DNA from 3 places in the Chryseobacterium sp. 7 genome. Region 3 is predicted to be linked to each of the others. Evidence: riboswitches for the same ligand, from Rfam matches in the RefSeq annotation. Region 3 holds a riboswitch; each other region holds the start of a gene.
The links. Region 3 has a riboswitch for cobalamin ahead of CLU97_RS15035 (TonB-dependent receptor plug domain-containing protein). Riboswitches for the same ligand answer to the same signal wherever they lie in the genome.
Positions count from the first base shown of each region.

Region 1: another riboswitch for cobalamin. It lies ahead of prpB (methylisocitrate lyase); the one in region 3 lies ahead of CLU97_RS15035 (TonB-dependent receptor plug domain-containing protein).
Region 2: another riboswitch for cobalamin. It lies ahead of CLU97_RS01335 (TonB-dependent receptor plug domain-containing protein); the one in region 3 lies ahead of CLU97_RS15035 (TonB-dependent receptor plug domain-containing protein).

Region 1 is NZ_RCCA01000001.1:1,041,887-1,047,866, forward strand. It holds gene mmsA (CoA-acylating methylmalonate-semialdehyde dehydrogenase) at 1-255, opposite strand, end outside; gene CLU97_RS04850 (bifunctional 2-methylcitrate dehydratase/aconitate hydratase) at 323-1,774, opposite strand; gene prpC (2-methylcitrate synthase) at 1,809-2,963, opposite strand; gene prpB (methylisocitrate lyase) at 2,950-3,858, opposite strand; cobalamin riboswitch at 4,298-4,490, opposite strand; gene CLU97_RS04865 (hypothetical protein) at 4,739-5,305, shown strand; gene CLU97_RS04870 (GIY-YIG nuclease family protein) at 5,456-5,710, opposite strand; tRNA gene CLU97_RS04875 (tRNA-Arg) at 5,760-5,833, opposite strand; tRNA gene CLU97_RS04880 (tRNA-Pro) at 5,866-5,940, opposite strand; tRNA gene CLU97_RS04885 (tRNA-Ser) at 5,956-5,980, opposite strand, start outside.
Region 2 is NZ_RCCA01000001.1:270,675-276,654, forward strand. It holds gene CLU97_RS01330 (YncE family protein) at 1-373, opposite strand, end outside; gene CLU97_RS01335 (TonB-dependent receptor plug domain-containing protein) at 370-2,403, opposite strand; cobalamin riboswitch at 2,512-2,697, opposite strand; gene CLU97_RS01340 (transporter) at 2,790-3,737, opposite strand; gene CLU97_RS01345 (cytochrome-c peroxidase) at 3,750-4,796, opposite strand; gene CLU97_RS01350 (MbnP family protein) at 4,789-5,619, opposite strand; gene CLU97_RS01355 (hypothetical protein) at 5,805-5,980, opposite strand, start outside.
Region 3 is NZ_RCCA01000001.1:3,283,541-3,289,520, forward strand. It holds gene CLU97_RS15025 (CCA tRNA nucleotidyltransferase) at 1-347, shown strand, start outside; gene CLU97_RS15030 (YncE family protein) at 509-1,564, opposite strand; gene CLU97_RS15035 (TonB-dependent receptor plug domain-containing protein) at 1,584-3,410, opposite strand; cobalamin riboswitch at 3,443-3,621, opposite strand; gene CLU97_RS15040 (T9SS type A sorting domain-containing protein) at 3,753-5,066, opposite strand; gene CLU97_RS15045 (helix-turn-helix domain-containing protein) at 5,221-5,980, shown strand, end outside.

The sequences.
Region 1 (5,980 bases), 2.2 Mb from region 3:
GGCAATTTCTTTTTGATTTTCTTTTAAAAGCTGCTGGTATTTTAGAAAGAATCTGGCTCTTTCCGGGGTAGCGACTTCTTTCCATATTTTGAAAGCTTCTTTAGCGGATTCTATAGCCTGATCTATTTCAGATAATTCCGTTAAAGGGACTTCTGCAAGAATTTCCTGGGTAGCTGGATTTTCTACAGGAAGATGCTGTGTAGCTTTACTTTCTATAAAATCTCCGTTGATTAATATTTTTACTTTTTGTGACATGATTTTTAGATTGAGAGTGAAAAGCTGAGAGTGCATTTCATTTTCCACTCTCAACCTTTGAATTAGATTATATTACCAGAAGATCAACGAATTCGTTGACATCCAGATTAACAAGCGTATCGTATTCTAAAGAATTTTCTAATACAATTCTCTGTTGTTTTTCCGGGAAAATTCTGGCAAGATTTACTTTGTATTTCTTGATCAGTTCAGGAATTCCTTCATCTCTTCTGCGTTTGTGGCCAATTGGATATTCTACAACGATTTCTTCCAAGACTGTTCCATCGTTTAATTCTACCGTTAAAGCATTAGCAATGGAACGTTTTTCCGGATCATGATAATCTGTAGTAAACTGTACATCTTCCACACATTCAATTTTATCACGAAGGATGTCAATTCTTGGATCTGATGCCACATTATCTTCATAATCTGCAGCAGTCAGTCTTCCGAAAATCAATGGAACTGCTACCATGTACTGAATAGCATGGTCACGGTCAGCAGGGTTGTTTAGCGGACCTTTTTTATCAATGATACGAATGCAGGCTTCGTGGGTACGGATGGTTATTTTCTTGATATCTTCAGCGGATTTTCCTGATTCTTTTAACTGATGATGTAACGTGATTGCTGCTTCTACAGCCGTTTGAGAGTGGAATTCTGCCGGGAAAGAGATTTTGAACAGTACATTTTCCATAACATAAGAACCATATTCTCTCTGGAATTTGAATTCATTTCCTTTGAAAGATACATCATAGAATCCCCATGTTTTTGCGGTTAGTACGGACGGATAGCCCATTTCACCTGTTTGGGCAATTAATGCCAGACGTACAGCTCTTGATGTGGCATCTCCGGCAGCCCATGATTTACGGCTTCCTGTATTGGGAGCGTGACGGTATGTTCTTAAAGACTGTCCATCAACAAATGCTAGAGAAATGGCATTGATCAATTCATCGCGGGTCAAACCGATCAGTTTTCCAACAACCGCTGTAGAGGCTAGTTTTACCAATAAAACATGGTCTAAACCTACTTTGTTGAATGAGTTTTCTAATGCTATAACTCCCTGGATTTCATGAGCCATGATCATTGCTTCCAAAACCTGTTTCATTTTTAACGGAGCTTTTCCTTCTGCAATATTTGTTCTGGAAAGCCAGTCTGCTGTTGCTAAAATTCCTCCCAGATTATCTGAAGGATGTCCCCATTCAGCGGCTAACCAGGTATCATTAAAATCGAGCCAGCGGATAATTGCTCCGATGTTGAAAGCAGCCTGTACAGGATCTAATTGAAATTGAGTCCCCGGAACTTTAGCCCCGTTCGGAACTACAGTACCTTTTACGATAGGCCCTAAAAGTTTGGTACATGCAGGATAGGTCAGTGCTTCCAATCCGCATCCGATGGTGTCTAATAAACAGTAATGAGCTGTTTTCCAGGCTAAATCGTTTTTGATTTCATAGGTTAATACATAATCTGCAATATCTGTTAATACCTGATCCGGTTGTGGTCTTTCGTTTGAAATGTGTGATGACATCTTTATTTTTTGATTTAATTATGAATTGATTTTTTTATTTTCTGTTTTCGATAGATACAAAGTCTTTATTTTCAGGACCTGTATAATTGGCACTTGGGCGGATAATTTTCCCATCCTGTCTTTGTTCGATAATGTGAGCGCTCCATCCGGTAACTCTTGAAATAACAAATAATGGAGTGAACATCAAGGTAGGAACTCCCATCAGGTGGTAAGATACTGCGGAGAACCAGTCCAGATTAGGGAACATTTTCTTTTCTTCCCACATGACAGTCTCCAGCCTTTCAGCGATATTGTACAGCAGCATATCTCCTGCTTCTTCGGAAAGTTCTTTGGCTACTTTTTTTATGACTACGTTTCTTGGATCCGATATGGTGTAAACGGGATGCCCGAATCCAATAATAACTTCTTTGCTGGCAATACGTTTTCTAATATCTTCTTCTGCCTCATCAGGAGAATTGTAACGGCTTTGTATTTCAAAAGCCACTTCATTGGCTCCTCCATGTTTTGGACCTCTCAAAGCTCCGATAGCTCCTGTGATACAGGAATAAAAGTCTGATGAGGTTCCGGCAATAACACGAGCAGTGAATGTAGATGCATTGAATTCATGCTCAGCATACAGATTAAGAGATATTTCCATTGCTTTTACCCATGAATCAGGAGCTTTTTTACCATGTAAAAGATGAAGAAAATGCCCGCCGATAGTATCATCATCCGTCTCTACATTAATTTCTTTGCCATTATGTGTATAGTGATACCAGTATAAAAGTCCGGAACTGAATGATGCCAGTAATTTGTCTGCAATATCTCTTGCCCCAGCCACATTGTGATCGTCTTTTTCAGGCTGGATGCTTCCAATTGCTGAAACCATAGAACGCATCACGTCCATTGGATGTGCCGCTGCCGGAATACTTTTTAAGATATTTCTTACAGAGTGGGGTAGCCCTCTCAATGATTTTAATTTTGCTTTATAATTTTTTAATTGAGCTTCAGTAGGCAGCTGACCATAAATCAACAGGTAGGCTACTTCTTCGAATTGTGCTCTTTCTGCAAGATCCAGAATATCATAACCTCTGTAATGAAGATCATTTCCGCTTTTTCCTACACTGCAAAGAGCGGTATTACCTGCTGTTACCCCGGAAAGTGCTACACTTTTTTTAGGTTTAAATGTTGGTTCGCTATTCGTTGACATGAGTATTTTGTTTAAAAAGGTTATCTAATTTTTGTTCATAATCATAGTAGCCAATGCTTTGATAGAGCTCTTCTCTGGTCTGCATCGTATCCAGTACATGAGCTTGCGTTCCATCCTGGCGGATATGCAGGTAGACATTCTGCGCCGCTTTATTGGCTGCTCTGAATGCAGAAAGAGGGTAGAGGATAAGTCCCACACCTGCATTTTTTAATTCTTCTACAGTGTACATTTTAATCATCCCAAACTCAGTGATATTGGCGAGTACCGGAATTCCTGCCGCGTCAACGAATTTTTGATAAAAGGTTAAGTCAGGAACTGCTTCGGCAAAAATGAAATCTGCTCCGGCTTCTTTATAAGCAACAGCTCTTTCTAAAGTTTTTTCAAGACCTTCATTCGCAAAAGCATCTGTTCTTGCTCCGATCACAAAATTTTCATCGGTACGGGCATCTGCTGCGGCCTTAAGTCTGTCTACCATTTCCTCTTTGCTTACGATTTCTTTTCCGGGACGGTGTCCACAACGTTTTGCGCCCACCTGATCTTCAATGTGAATAGCTGCTGCTCCGGCTTTAATCAATGATTTTATCGTTCGGGCAACATTGAAGGCAGAAGGTCCGAATCCTGTATCAATATCCACCAAAAGGGGCAAATCACAAATATTAGTAATACGCTGAACATCTATGAGTACGTCATCCAGAGTAGTAATTCCAAGGTCAGGAATTCCTAAAGATCCCGCGGCAACACCTCCTCCTGAAAGATAAATAGCATTAAAACCAGCCTGCTGTGCCAATAATGCATGATTCGCATTGATGGCTCCCACAATCTGAAGGGGATTTTCTTTTTCCATGGCCTTCCGGAATTTTAATCCGGGTGACTTCCAGTTTTCATTTTTGATCATTTTAATATGTATTGTTGAGTTGAAGTTTGTTTGTCTGTGAAGAAGCATAAGATCTGTAATGTTTTAGCTTTTGAGTAAAAAAGAAAAGATGGGAGAGAAGCTGAGAAATCTTACAATTGTCCAGATATCTGGAATTTTGGAAAACTCTGATTGTCCAGACCTGTAAAATAAGCCTGTGTTGATTCCATGAATAATTAAGATTGCTTTGGTACACCATTACTTTTTACATTGATTAAATCTTATAAAAAGTTCTCAGTAAACTTCGCGGTGCTTTATGAAGAAAGAAAATTACGGAAAGGGTATACGACTGAGCTACAGAATTATGAGCAGCACTAATGTATACTCATATTCATCTCAAAAAATAAATAGACTGATAAAAAAGTTATCACACTATATCCATATCGTATCATACCTGACTGTAAGCTTCAAATCGCGAAAGCATCGTCAATACGAAATAGGCAGGTCTCCTGACTTGTAACGGTTTTTATCATCCTTCCCATATAAAAAATATACAGTGGATATCAATGGATAAAAACTTTTATGTGTTACTTACAGTTGCGCGACAGTTCGTGATTTTCACACGATTCCCTTTTAATACACAGCTAAGTGTAACCAGTTTCGGTTGATAAAGAAGGTTTTAAGAACTCCTTGGTGGTAAATATAGGGTTTTTATAATAATGAAAAAGATATTTTATGTAATCAATAGTTTTTTTAATGTAATCTATTGAAAATGCTTGAGTTGTGATGTGTGTTTTAGAAGAAAAACGGATGGTTTATGTTGTTAAATTAATATAAAAGATACCCGGAAAATTAAAGATAGTTAATAAATTTGCTATTCTTCTTTCATTTTATAAATTTTATTAGTCATATATAGTAGATCATGGTAGACATTGCAGAATTTAAACAAAACTTGGGCCTGAGTGAAATTCCGGTAGAGCTTGAAAAGCTAATCTATTTCCAGAATACTATTTCCTCGTTTGAAAACTATTCACAAGGTTTTGGTGTTTTAATTGATAATAAATCCGGATTGAAAAGCTGGAGTGATGACGAAAATTTTTTGAATAGCATGCTGCCTTTTGCTCAGGCCAATGGTTCAGGTTCATTCTATGCCATCTGGAATAATGGAACGGATCAGCCTTTACATAAAATGCCTGTTGTAGTTTTTGGAGATGAAGGAGGTGTTCATATTATTGCTGAAAATATTGTACAGCTTTTACATTTACTCACTTTTGACACTGAAATTTCAGTAGATTTCGATGAGGCTTATTTTTATAAAGACGAAGACGATTATGAAGAGAATGAAGGTTTAAACGAATATTTGACTTGGATGAAAGGAGATTATGGTTTAAATAGAATTGAAGAACCTGATTTACTGATTAAAAATGCTCAGGCTCAATATAAAGAAAGTTTTGATCAGTGGTTTGGGCAATACTTTACAGATAATTAATCTTGTATTAATAGCTTCTCTACATAAGATTTTTATTTTTGATCAAAGAAAACCATGGAAAACAAAAAAGACTCACTGTTACCAGTAAGTCTTTAAGTGAGCGCGAAAGGATTCGAACCTTTGACCGTCCCGATTAAAAAGCGGGATGCTCTATCTAGCTGAGCTTTCGATTAATTTTATTATTTTCAATTTACTTTTCCAAGCTTTAATCTCCCTTTCTCTTTTGTAGGCAAGTGATTTTGAGTCGAAAGTTTCAAAATAAACAATAATCCAATCTTTAGCTTTGGATGTAAATCCTTTGTGATCAGATAAGTGTTTTCTTAATCTTTCCTGCAAAGATTCTGAAGAATGTCCAATGTAGAATTTATCTAGAGTTTTAGAATAGAGTATATAGCAAAAATACATGGAACTAATATAAACAAAAAAGACTCACCGTTTCCAGTAAGTCTTTATGTGAGCGCGAAAGGATTCGAACCTTTGACCGTCTGCTTAGAAGGCAGATGCTCTATCCAGCTGAGCTACGCACCCATTAAATAGTTTTGAGAAAACTACTAAAACAGTCGGGGCGGCAGGATTCGAACCTGCGACCTCCTGGTCCCAAACCAGGCGCGATGACCGGACTACGCTACGCCCCGAATATATAAGAAGAGCGGAGGGTAAGGGATTCGAACCCTT
Region 2 (5,980 bases), 3.0 Mb from region 3:
AGGGAATAGAGGTAATACGTTTAGCTGTTTTGGCATCCAGCACTTCAATTTTATTGGAAACATTGACAACAATGTAAAGTTTGCTGCCATAGACTTTGATATCATTTCCTACATCTCCCAGTTCTTTTACCACATTAGGGTTGATCTCTGCATAGATATTCCGGTAATAGGTTCCTTTGGTATAATCAAAAAAATCCAGGGTACATTTATTGCTCCCCATATTCCCTTCATTGAGCATATAAAAGCCTTTTATAGCCGTATTTTCTGAGGGAAGTCCTTCTACCACTTCCTGACGGACGATAATATCATCTGTACGGCATGAAGTAAGAAAAGCTAATACAAGAAATAAAAAATAAAAGTTTAGTTTTCTCATAGGGTGAAGTTTAGAATAAGTTTAAAGTTTCTTCCTGGCATCGGATAATTAATCACAACATCATAGTATTGATTGAAAATATTATTCATCTCAAGGCTTACTTTAAATTGATGATTTGCCCAGTTGAATTTTTTCTGAACAGACAGATCGTGGGTATACCAGGGCTGCACATAATTGTATTGAATATTATCCTGATTCACATCATATCTTTCTCCTACGTACATCGCACTGTAATTGAAACTCCAGTCTTTATAATCTGCCATCAGACTGAATGATCCGCTATGCCATGGTGTATAAGGAATCTGATTCCGGTAAAAAGTATCTTCAGGATCACTCATATCTCTTGCACTTTGATATGTGTAGGAAAGCAATGGTCTAAGGGTTACTTTTCCCAGCTGAAATTCAGTCTGAAGATTTACATCAGCTCCTATGATTTCAACCATCCCCAGGTTCATCATCAGCCATCGGAACATACTTCCGTTGGGTGCGGCTACAATTTTATCCTGAACCTTGTTATAGTAACCGTCTACTTTAGCATAAAAGGTTTTAAAGAAACGATCAGTATAATTCTTTTGATAGGTAAATCCCACATCATACTGATTGGTAAATTCCGGCTTCAGGTAAGTGTTTCCGATATTGGTATAGTACAAATCATTAAAAGTGGGAAGTCGGAAAATTCTTTTATAAAATGCCCTAAGGGTAAGATCCGGGATTATCTCTGGCTGATAGCTCATAAAAACAGCTGGAGTCCATTCTCTGGCATCTCCCGGTCTTTTATTTTTTCTTACTTCCTCAAATGTAAAGGTTCCTAAAAGGCTTGCCAGAATTTTGAATCTGTTCCATTGATAGGTTGTTGCCAATGCAACCAATGTGGTATAACGGGTAGGATAAGAAAAGTTATCCAGATTGGCGTCCAGATTATTGTACTGAAAATCTCCACTCAGATTGACATCCCAATTGGGCGTGATTGAATAGATATTGGATGAAGAAAGGTAAAGCTCTCTTTGAATATAAGTGTTATCGGTATGAATAATAGATTGTGAACGAACCGTATCCATGAAATGGGTATAATCGTAAGCGAATTTTGCTTTCAGCTGTGTTTCAAATTTTGGAAACAGTTTCTTTCTCAGGTTAGCCTGTACAAAATAATTTTCATCGGAAAGTCTCGCTCCTCTACCTCCGAAACGTCCATTTACAATAGGAGCAGGCATTCCACGGTCTGAAATATATCCGTATCCTCTGATATTCCAGCTTCCGTTATTTAAAGTTCCATTTAAAGAAGTTTCAAAACGCTTTGCTTTAATATCTGAATCCTGCCTTTTTGCAATCGTATCATAAGCCTGCTGACCGTCTGGATATTTCTTTGCATATCGAAATCTGTAGATTCCGTCACTCTGCATAAATTCTCCGCTGAAGCTGGCAGAAACCCTGTCTGAAATCTTCTGTTCCAATCGGAATGAAGGATTAAAAAGATCAATAGAAGCACTTTTTGCTCTTATAATGAGATTAGTTTTTCTGTTTCCTTTAAATACGGGAGTTTTAGGCTGTAAATAAATAGATCCCGAAGAACCGAAGTCTTTTGCCGGCTGAAAAATCTCACTTTTCTGTCCGTTATATAATGATATTTCTTCCAGATCATCCAAAGAATATCTTCCCAGATCTACCAGTCCGTTTTGAGCATTTCCTAATTGAATTCCATCATAGAAAACACCTACGTGCTGACTTCCCATACTTCGGATATTAATGGTTTTCAAACCACCCAAACCTCCATAGTCTTTGATCTGAACACCGGAAAAATACCGCAAAGCATCTGCAACAGATTGACTGTTCAGTCTTTCCAGCTGCTCGCCCTGTAAGGTCTGTGCAGGAAGGATTTCTTTAAAATTCTTTTTATAAAGATTGATTCCTTTAATGGTCTCTTCCTGTAAACTGTCTTTTTTCTTAGTTTGAGAAGACAAAAGTTGGGATGTTATCACCAGTATGATGAAAACAGCTTTTTGAATTGCCGAAGTAGTTAGTTTTGCCGCCATTAGCTCATTTAGTATCATGAAGACGCTAATGGATGTAAGAATACAACGACAAAGCACAGCTGTCACTGCACAGAATCATTGATGTCCTAAGCTTTATTCCACGAAAGCGTCAAACGATTATTTTCTGGCAGGTCTTCTGACTTACTCCATTTTTGAAATCCTTCCCATTAAAAAACAGTGGATATATTCTTCAAAAACTTTGGTGTGGAGCTTACAGCAGCGGGTCTGTTCCGGATTCTCACCGGATTCCCTTTTAAGAGCTTTTTAGGGCTCACCAAATTCCCGCAAAGATAAATAATTATTCCTAATCCCCAATTAAAATCATGATTCATAAACAATTAAAGCTCCCGAAGGAGCTTTAACGTGGTTTTTTCAGGGGTTTGTCTTTAAATTCCAATATTCAGAAAAATACTGAACCTTGATTTTGCTTCAATATCGCCACCTGCCAAATGAGTATACATGGGAAGCATCACTTCACTTCCTAAACTCAGCTTTTTATAAGAAGCTTCAAATCCCAGTTTTCCGTATAAAGCACTTCCAGCCGTATTGGGCAATGCTTCATCAAACTGTTTGTTCTGAGCATACACTTCTCCCTGAACACCCGTCTTTACAGAAAAAATAGATTTTTCATTTCCCGCAACCTGATAAAAACCCGTCGCTGCATAATTCCACTGATTTCCAAAGCGGTAATTTTTCTTATTCTCTGTTTTGATAGTATAATCTGTATTGACCAATACGGCCACTTTATCTTTTTGAAACTTATAATTCAAAGCGGCCTGATAATCCCAACTTCCGGTTCCCAGCTGAAAACTCGGATTGACTCCGGATGCTCCTTTTTCATCAAATTTTCCAAGCGGAATTTTCACTCCCAAGCCTCCACTCAGGTGATGAAAATTATTTTTAGAGCTCATCAGCTGGTAAATTCCCATCAGATTCAAATCCCCAATTCCATTAATTTTAATATCTCCCTGCATGGTTTTCTTTTCATGGAAATGGAATGGAAGGCTTGCGTAAACACTCAGTTTTTTAGTCAATGGAATTTTTCCCCAAAGCTGTAACGTATTAAAATACTGATCCTGCGTAAGATCTTTTACAAATAAGTTTTCTTTTGCTTTATAATGCTGGGCAAAGTATTTGATTCCTACAAACTGCGGATTCAATAAAGATTCAAAGCCGGAAGAACCATTTCCTGCCGCACAGCCACAGGCATCACAATCCTCATCAAAATCGAATCTGCTAAAGCTATTTGGAGCGATATAAGCACTGTCTTTAATAGTCTTTGCCTGATTCAGGTTACATAGGATCAAACTTAGTATTACTATAATCTTCTTCATGTCTTCTATAAATTATTCTGCAAATTTTGGATTGGATATAAAACTTTTATCCGATAATGTTTTCAGGAATGCAATGATCGACTGTTTTTCCTGGCTGTTCATGGCAATACCTATATGACCATTCTGTTTCAGCTGAGGATCAAGATTGGCATTATCTTCTACCTGATCTGAATAAAAATTGAGCACTGCATCTAAGGTGTAAAATCTTCCGTCATGCATATAAGGTGCTGTATATTCTACATTTCTCAAACTTGGAACACGAAATTTCATCCAATCCACCTGATTAAGGGAAACTCTGTAACGCCCTGCATCCTTGAATTCTGTATTGTAATACATTCCCGTGTTTCTGAAACTCTCATCGGTAAACAGTTCTCCGCTATGACAGGAAGCACACTTCTGCCCGAACAAAACCATTCCCTGAGATTCTGCTGAAGTCAGTTGTTCTTTTCCCTGCTTGAATCTGTCGTATTTTGAATCTGCAGAAATCAACGAAGCCATAAACTGCGACAATGCTTTCAGAATTCTTTCTCCGGTAATGGTTTCGTCTCCGTAGGCTTCCCTAAACAGTTTTTTATACTTCTGATCATCTTTTATTTTCGAAATCGCTTCCGGTATGGAACTGTCCATTTCATTAACATCTGTAATCGGGCTGATCGGCTGTTCATTCAGATTATGAATTACACCGTCCCACATATATCTTTTCAAAAAAGCCATATTCTGAATAGGTGGTGCATTCCTGATTCCGATTCTATCGTCAACTCCATGACTTACTGTGTGACCGTGATGGGTAAAAGCATTTTCCTGAATATGACAGAAACCGCATGAAATGGTATTATTTCGGGACAATCTGCCTTCATAGAATAATTTTCTTCCCAGCTCTACTCCATTTTTAGTCACCGGATTAATTGATTCGTCAAATGTCATTTCCGGAAAATAAGATGGAAACTGCAGGTTATACGCTTCATCTTTTTCCAATGGCTGTATCACCTCATCTGTACAGGAAATACAGCTTAAAATAAATACAAGAACCAGTATTGTTTTTACAAAAAAATTAATCATTATGAACGTGATCTACTTTAAACATTTTTGTAAGGTTATTGGTAACATCTACCAGGTGTTGGTTTGAACCCATCAGCATATCATTACCAGTGGCAAGAATAAGCGCCTTATCTCCGCTCAGAAACTGGTTCAGGTCTGCCAGAATATGAACAGAAGGGCGAATCTGACCTGTTACTCTTGCTGTTGTAGGAAGATTCAATGTGATTTCGCGGTATAAATCAACCTGTTGATTAGCCGTTACATTTCCCATATTTCCGGTATGATTCATGAATTCCTTTGAAGGAGCATCATTTCCATATTTCCCTTCCAGTTTTACAAAAATATAACCGGCAGCCCATGACCATGTCATTCCCTTCTGTTTGGCTTTTGTCCAGAATTCAGCCTGCCCGTCTTGTCCTAACAAGTATGCTTTCTGGCTGACACCTAATCCGAATTTTATTTTCTTATAATTATTTTTCGGAACACCATCCAGATTAAGGTATATAATTCCGGCTACAGCATCTGCCTGATCTACGATAAAAGCTCCTTTATCAGGGTTGTTTTCATTGTATTTGAATTCATTTCCATTCTCGTCTATCAGTGAGATGTTACTGATTACATATTTCAAAGCAGAAAAGTTATGTTTCTGTCCGTTAGAAGATGTCTGAGTTGTTTGATTCAAGACAATATCCCCAACATTATTAAATCCGTTTTCAAATTTGATCTGGAGTTTTCCGGGGGTTGTATCCTGTGGATTTTCGTCATCTCTGCTGCTTTCGCAGGCTACAAAAGAGAATAAAGTAAAGGCAATTAAGAATAGTGATAAATATTTAGAAATTTTCATTGTTGATTTTTTAAGTTGAATTATAATTTTTGAATGCAGAAACATTTTTTTTTCCACAAAAGGCATGAAAGGTTCTTACACTTAAATTATTTTTAAGTGACGGATTTTATGCATGATAAAAACACTCAAGCTTTTAATTTATCTAAGCTTAAGTAACTTTTGTGGTTGAATAGTGATAGGTATACTTAAAAAACCGGTGGTTTGAAAATGTGGGTAAGAAACAGAAAAGAATAAGCTGTTTCGTAGGTGAAGTTGAAATTGAAAAACGACTGTTTTTCAGTAGTATTGATCTCTGTAGTCTCCGGCAGAATATAGGTATCAAGGATTTTCTGTCCTGAGTTTTTGAGTTTCTGAAAGGGTG
Region 3 (5,980 bases):
GAAGACTGTTATTTGATGCCGGAGAAAATCTGGAAGATCTTTTTACACTTTGTAAGGCAGATATTACCACCAAAAACTCTAAAAAGCAGGAAAAATTCAAAAGAAACTTTGAATATGTAGCGGTAAAGATCAAAGAAGTAGAAGAAAAAGATCAGGTAAGAAACTTCCAGCCGCCTATTACCGGTGAGGAGATCATGGAAATGTTTAACCTTAAGCCAGGCCGTGAAATTGGTATTCTGAAAGAGAAAGTGAAAGAAGCCATCTTGGAAGGCGAGATTCCAAATGAGAAAGAAGAAGCCACAAAATTTGTGATTGCAGAAGCTGAGAAACTGGGACTAACCATCTGATTCAACAAATAAATAATACAAAATGCCGGCGGGATGTTCCATCCCGCCGGCATTTTTCTATATCCATCTATAAAAACAAAGCCGGCCGGCTTCAAAAGAAACCGACCGGAAAAAAACACAAATGATGAAAAAATAAAAAATTATATTTTAGACGTAATATATTACAGGTTCAGGAAAGTTCCGTTAGCACCAAGGCCTCCTGTTTTCAGCGTTACCATTTTGCTGCCTGTAGCTGCTGAATATATTATCATTTCACTTTCTGCTGTAAATTGCTTAACATCTGATGCAAAGATTCTTCCATCAATAACGTTAAACCCGTAAAGCGTAAAATAAGGCCCGCCGTCTGCAGCTGTTAACAATGGAGCTGTAGGAATTGCAGGCGTTGCTAAGCTTGTTGTATACACTTTATTTCCGGAGCTGAAGTAGATTTTATCGTTATCAATCTGAAGATTTGTAGCACTTGGAATTCCTGTAAGTGTAATTACCGGAGTCATTGCTCCTGTGCTTGAAATCTTATAGATATAAGAATCTGCAGCTGTAGAAGAAATAGTGTAAACGTTAGATTTGTATGAAATAGTATTTCCAATCTGACCGTTTGGAACCGTAATTTCAGTTTTGCTGTCGTTGGAAGTATTGATATAAGTAATCTTATTTCCAAAACCTGATGAAGCATTCTGTACGAAAACATTTCCTCCCGCTTCTACTGTTTTGTCAGAAACGTCAGTCATACTGATTTTGCTTACAAATGAGTAATCAGAAGCTTTATATTTCGTTACACTTTGAGTGTGTGCTGTGAAATTAGTGTTGGAAACGTAGATAAAGTCGTTCGCAAAAGTAATTCCTCTTGGATTATCAATCTGATCTGTAATTACTGCTAATTTTTTGAATGTATAACGGTCTACTACTACAATTTTGTTTGAGTTATTCAATACAAGATATGCCTTATTCCCGTTAAGTCCAATCGTTTGAAGAACATCTCCTAAGATCTCTTTATTATTGTTATATCCATATATATCATCCTGTTTCATGCTTAGATCTCTTGTCAGGAATGTTACTTTAGCTCCCTGGCTGTTGAAGTTACCTTCGTTAGAGATAAAATATCCATTCTGATAAGTGATTGGAGAGATTTCAACTTCTGTGGAATCATTTGTACATGAAGAAATGTTAAACAATAACACTACTGCAAATAATACAGTTAAAAGTTTAGTTATTTTCATATCTATTCAATTTTAATTTTTAAAAATTTATTGCGGCATATACACTATAGTTTCTTTTCGGTAAAGGATAGAAAGAAACTGTTTTATAGTAAGTATCCGTTACATTATTCACTTTAAACCCTAAGGTATATTTTTTTGCCAGCGTTGCAGAAACACCCATATTTAAAAGAAAATAGGGATCTATGGCATCTGATCTCTTTTCATCGCTTGTGATATAAGTAACCCCATTCACTAGCGCCTGGGCAAAAAACTTAAAGAAACCATATTCATAATCCAGATTGGCATTTCCTCTGTGCATGGGAACATAAGGTCTTTGCATCTTTGTTTCCTTATCAATAGATTTTGCATAATAATATCCTGCATTAGCACGGATTTTATGCTTACCCAGCTGTTTGCTGAAAGACAGCTGGGATTCCAGTCCGTAAGATTCGGATTTATTGACATTGTATGCCTGCCAGTAGCCTAAAGCAGTGGGAAGCCATACAATAAGATCCGTAATATTCATATAATAAGGAGACAAAGTAAGTTTAAAATCTCCTACTTTGAACTCATTTGCCATATCTACCTGAGTAGAAGTTTCCGGTCTAAGATCTTTATTTCCTCCCGGTTCATAATAAATATCATTGAAGGACGGAAATCTGAAGTTTTTAGATACGTTTACGCTCACATCATACCACTTTGCGGCACTCCATTTTCCGGAGAATGAGTACATCAACGGTGACTTTACATCTTCTACAAAATCTTTCTTGAATCCACCTTCGAAACGCAGATCTTTCGTAGCAAAATACCTCAATAATCCGGAAATAGATCCAACATTTCTGCTGACATCCGATATTCCGCTTTGGTAGCCCTCTCCTTTATTCAACTGAAATTCTCCAATGATATTAAAATTCCATTTTGAATTCAGGAAATAGTTGAAATCATTTTTAAAGATATAATTTTTCCCGGTTCCGCCACTTGATTTTGGCTGGTTTAAAGAACCGAAATACTGAAAATTCTCTTCCGTATAAGCTGCTTTAAGGGAATTACTGAACTTTGCTTTGTTCCAGTCCCAGGAAAGAAGGCTTCTTACACTTTGCGTTTTATATTTCGTTTTTGTTCCCGTTTCCTCATACACGGGATAATGCTGTGAAGAATCAAAAAACTGACTCTGCCACGAAATTTTATGATCGTTCGTTATTTTGTAGGATGCACCTACGTTGAATGTTGTATTGTAATAATTTCCGTTTCTGTTGATGTAATTCAGGTCGCTTACTTCATAATTATTTTCACTTACAGAATAATTTCCGGAAGCTTTAAAACTGAACTTATCATTGCTGTAAGAACCTTTTATAAAATTATTATAGGTATTAAAAGAAGCGACTTCTGAAAATAAAGAACCGTGGAATCCTTTATTAAAATCCAGCGTATTATTGAGGTGGATACTTCCCCCGATAGCCCCACTTCCGTAGATAACACTTCCTCCTCCGGCTTTTATTCCAATCTGGTCATACCCAAACAAGGCAATATTATTGATATCTCCCTGTCCTAAAAAATTGGAATTAATATTGATTCCATTCCATACAAAAGCAGTCTGCTGTGCGGTAGTACCTCTGAAAGATGGTGAAGAAACTGCACCACGTCCATTTTCTTTGATAAAAACCTGTGACTGAAATCTAAGGAGCTCCGAAAGATTGCTTGAGTTTTTCTCGGCATCTTCTGCCGAAATTGTTTTTACAGGATGAAAAAGCTTCACCCTATTCATCTGATTGTCGAAGACAAAAATAGTATCTATGGCTTTCTCTTGTCCAAAAAGAAAGGAGCCATAAGATGAAAAAAGCAGTACTAAAGATCTTTTTATATCCATACTTTTTTACTTTTCCTCCGAAAGCAATATGTTTTTTTAATTACAACTCTGGCAGGTCTCCTGACTTTCGCATTCTGCGCCTTCCCGTTCTTAAACAGTGGCTTTTTGCAGAAACTTTTGATGCGATTTACAGTTGCGGGGACAGTCCGGGGGTTACACCCGATTCCCTTTTCATTCCAAAATACTGGAAACCAAAATTTTTGCAAAGATAGTTTTTTATATGTATTTGCCAAAAAACCATCGTATGCTTAAAAAAACTATCTCTTTAATCAAATAAAAAAGAACAGCCGCTTTCAATATTGAAAACGGCCATTCATCCCACTACTTTACTATTTATATATGTTATTTTTTAATAAATTTATAGCTCTCCTGCTTCCCTCCTTTCAATGAGTATTGCAGAATATAATCTCCTTTTGGCAAGGATGAAACATCAATCTGCGCTTCCACAGTATTGAATGTTTTCACCCTTTGTCCAACCAAATTATAAATTTCAGCTTTCTCTATTTTTTCCGTTCCTTTAAAGTAAAGCATATCAGCTACCGGATTTGGATAAATACCTGTATTGTTTTTCTCTTTCACTGTATCATTCACTGACAAAAATGCTGTAATATCCAGATAAAAAGCAATCATCTGACCTGAAGCATTCGTCCCTGTGCCGGCAATTTTCTTTCCGTCCTGTGAAATGGACAAAGGAAGTCCCATGGTTACTCCATTGGTTGAAATTCCTAAGGACACAGCATAATCGTTCAGATTAATCCTTCCGGTGGATGAATTCCATATAAAACCTTCTCCCGACATAGGAGGTGCACCGAATGCTCTGTAATAGCCAATCACCGTTTTCCCGTCTGCTGAAATTCCCGTTGCTCCTCCTTTAAAGCTGAATGAAGCATTAGGGTGTGTTATGTAAGTAAGTCCGCCGATAGCATTCCACACATAAGGATTAGGATTTGCAGATCCAATGATGGTACTTCCGTCAGCAGAAATTCCGCCTGCTTCTCCTACATTGTTTCCGTTATTATCTGTAATAAAGCTTTCTACACCGTCCTGCCATTTTGCACCACTCCTGGTACCTGTCGGTTCATCCTGCCATCCTACAATTACTGTTCCTGCAGCATTGATTGCATTGGCTCTTGAACTACGTCCGGGAACCATACTTCCAAGATCTATCATTCCGTTTGCTTCATCCCATTTCACGGCATGTGCATTCGCTGCTGTGAGGTAGCCGAGACCTACAATTGTGCTTCCGTTGGTAGTCATTCCCCAGGTTGAGCTTACACTTCCATCCCATCCGGTGGGAACAAGTCCTCCCCTGTTTACCCAGGTAGAAGCAGCTACATCATAGGTTGATATTTCATTAAATCCCGTTGCGGCATTGGTTATAGAAGAAGATATTTTAGTTCCGTCATTGGAAACAATTGTTCTTCCGGCAGCCGGATATCCATTCGATATTGAACCTATCTGTACAAGCCCTCCGGCCGCATCCCATTTATAAACTCCTCCGGCACTTGTATGCATACTTACCACTCCATTATCCGAAACTGCTCCTACATTATAATTTCCTAAACCTATTACAGTAAGCTGAGCTTCCGCAAAACCAAAATTCAGGAAAAAACAAGCGGCCAATATTTTCATTGACATTCTGTAAAAATTTTTCATATTTTATTATATTTAGGCTTTCGAATTGGTGAAAACAATATTAATACAATATTCACCCTGTCAAAAGAAATTGACTTTCATAATTCGTGAATTTTAAAAGAATTTTATTTTTAAAACATTAATAACCAAACAGATATAAAATAATATTTTGAATATGGATTGTACCCGGATTATTCAAAAAAACACAAAAAACAAATTATTTACTCATCAATTATTTCAGAATAGCGGAAGAATTCTATCGTTTCTCTTCATTTTCTGCTCTCTTATTGCCAATGCGCAGTCCGGCCCGGACTTTGCAATTTTAGCCGATAAGGCTTTTCTTAAACTCTATCAGAATTCTGACGAATGCATTAGTTATACCCAGGGAATTCTCGTCAGTGATCAGGACGCCGAGCACAAAATGATGCTCCAGAATATCATTTCGCAGGCCTATGCTATGAAAGGTGATTATGTACAGTCTGTGAATATTTTTGCTCAACATGAAGATGCTGATCAGGAAACCGGACTTTCTTATTTCATGCAGGTTTTCAGTGATTATAATCTGGCGGATCAATATCAAAATTTAGGTTTGTACAATCAGTCTAAAAGAATTATCAGCCATCTTTTATCTGATCAGCGACTTCTTAAAAGCAGTGATCCGGCTTTGAGAATCACTACGGCAAAACTGTATCAGCTTCAGGGCCTGAACTCAGGAATTAACAGGGATTATCCTACCGCATTACAAAATCTTGATAAAAGCAATCAGTATTTGAGTGAGCTTAATGAGGAAAATGCCATTATAAAAATGGAAAACAGGATTTTCCGATCTTCTTATCTGCTGAAACAGAATAAACTTGTTGAATATAAAACACTTATAAACAGTGTTATTTCAGATCTTGAACATCAAAAAAGTAAACCTTTTCTGTTAGGATTGG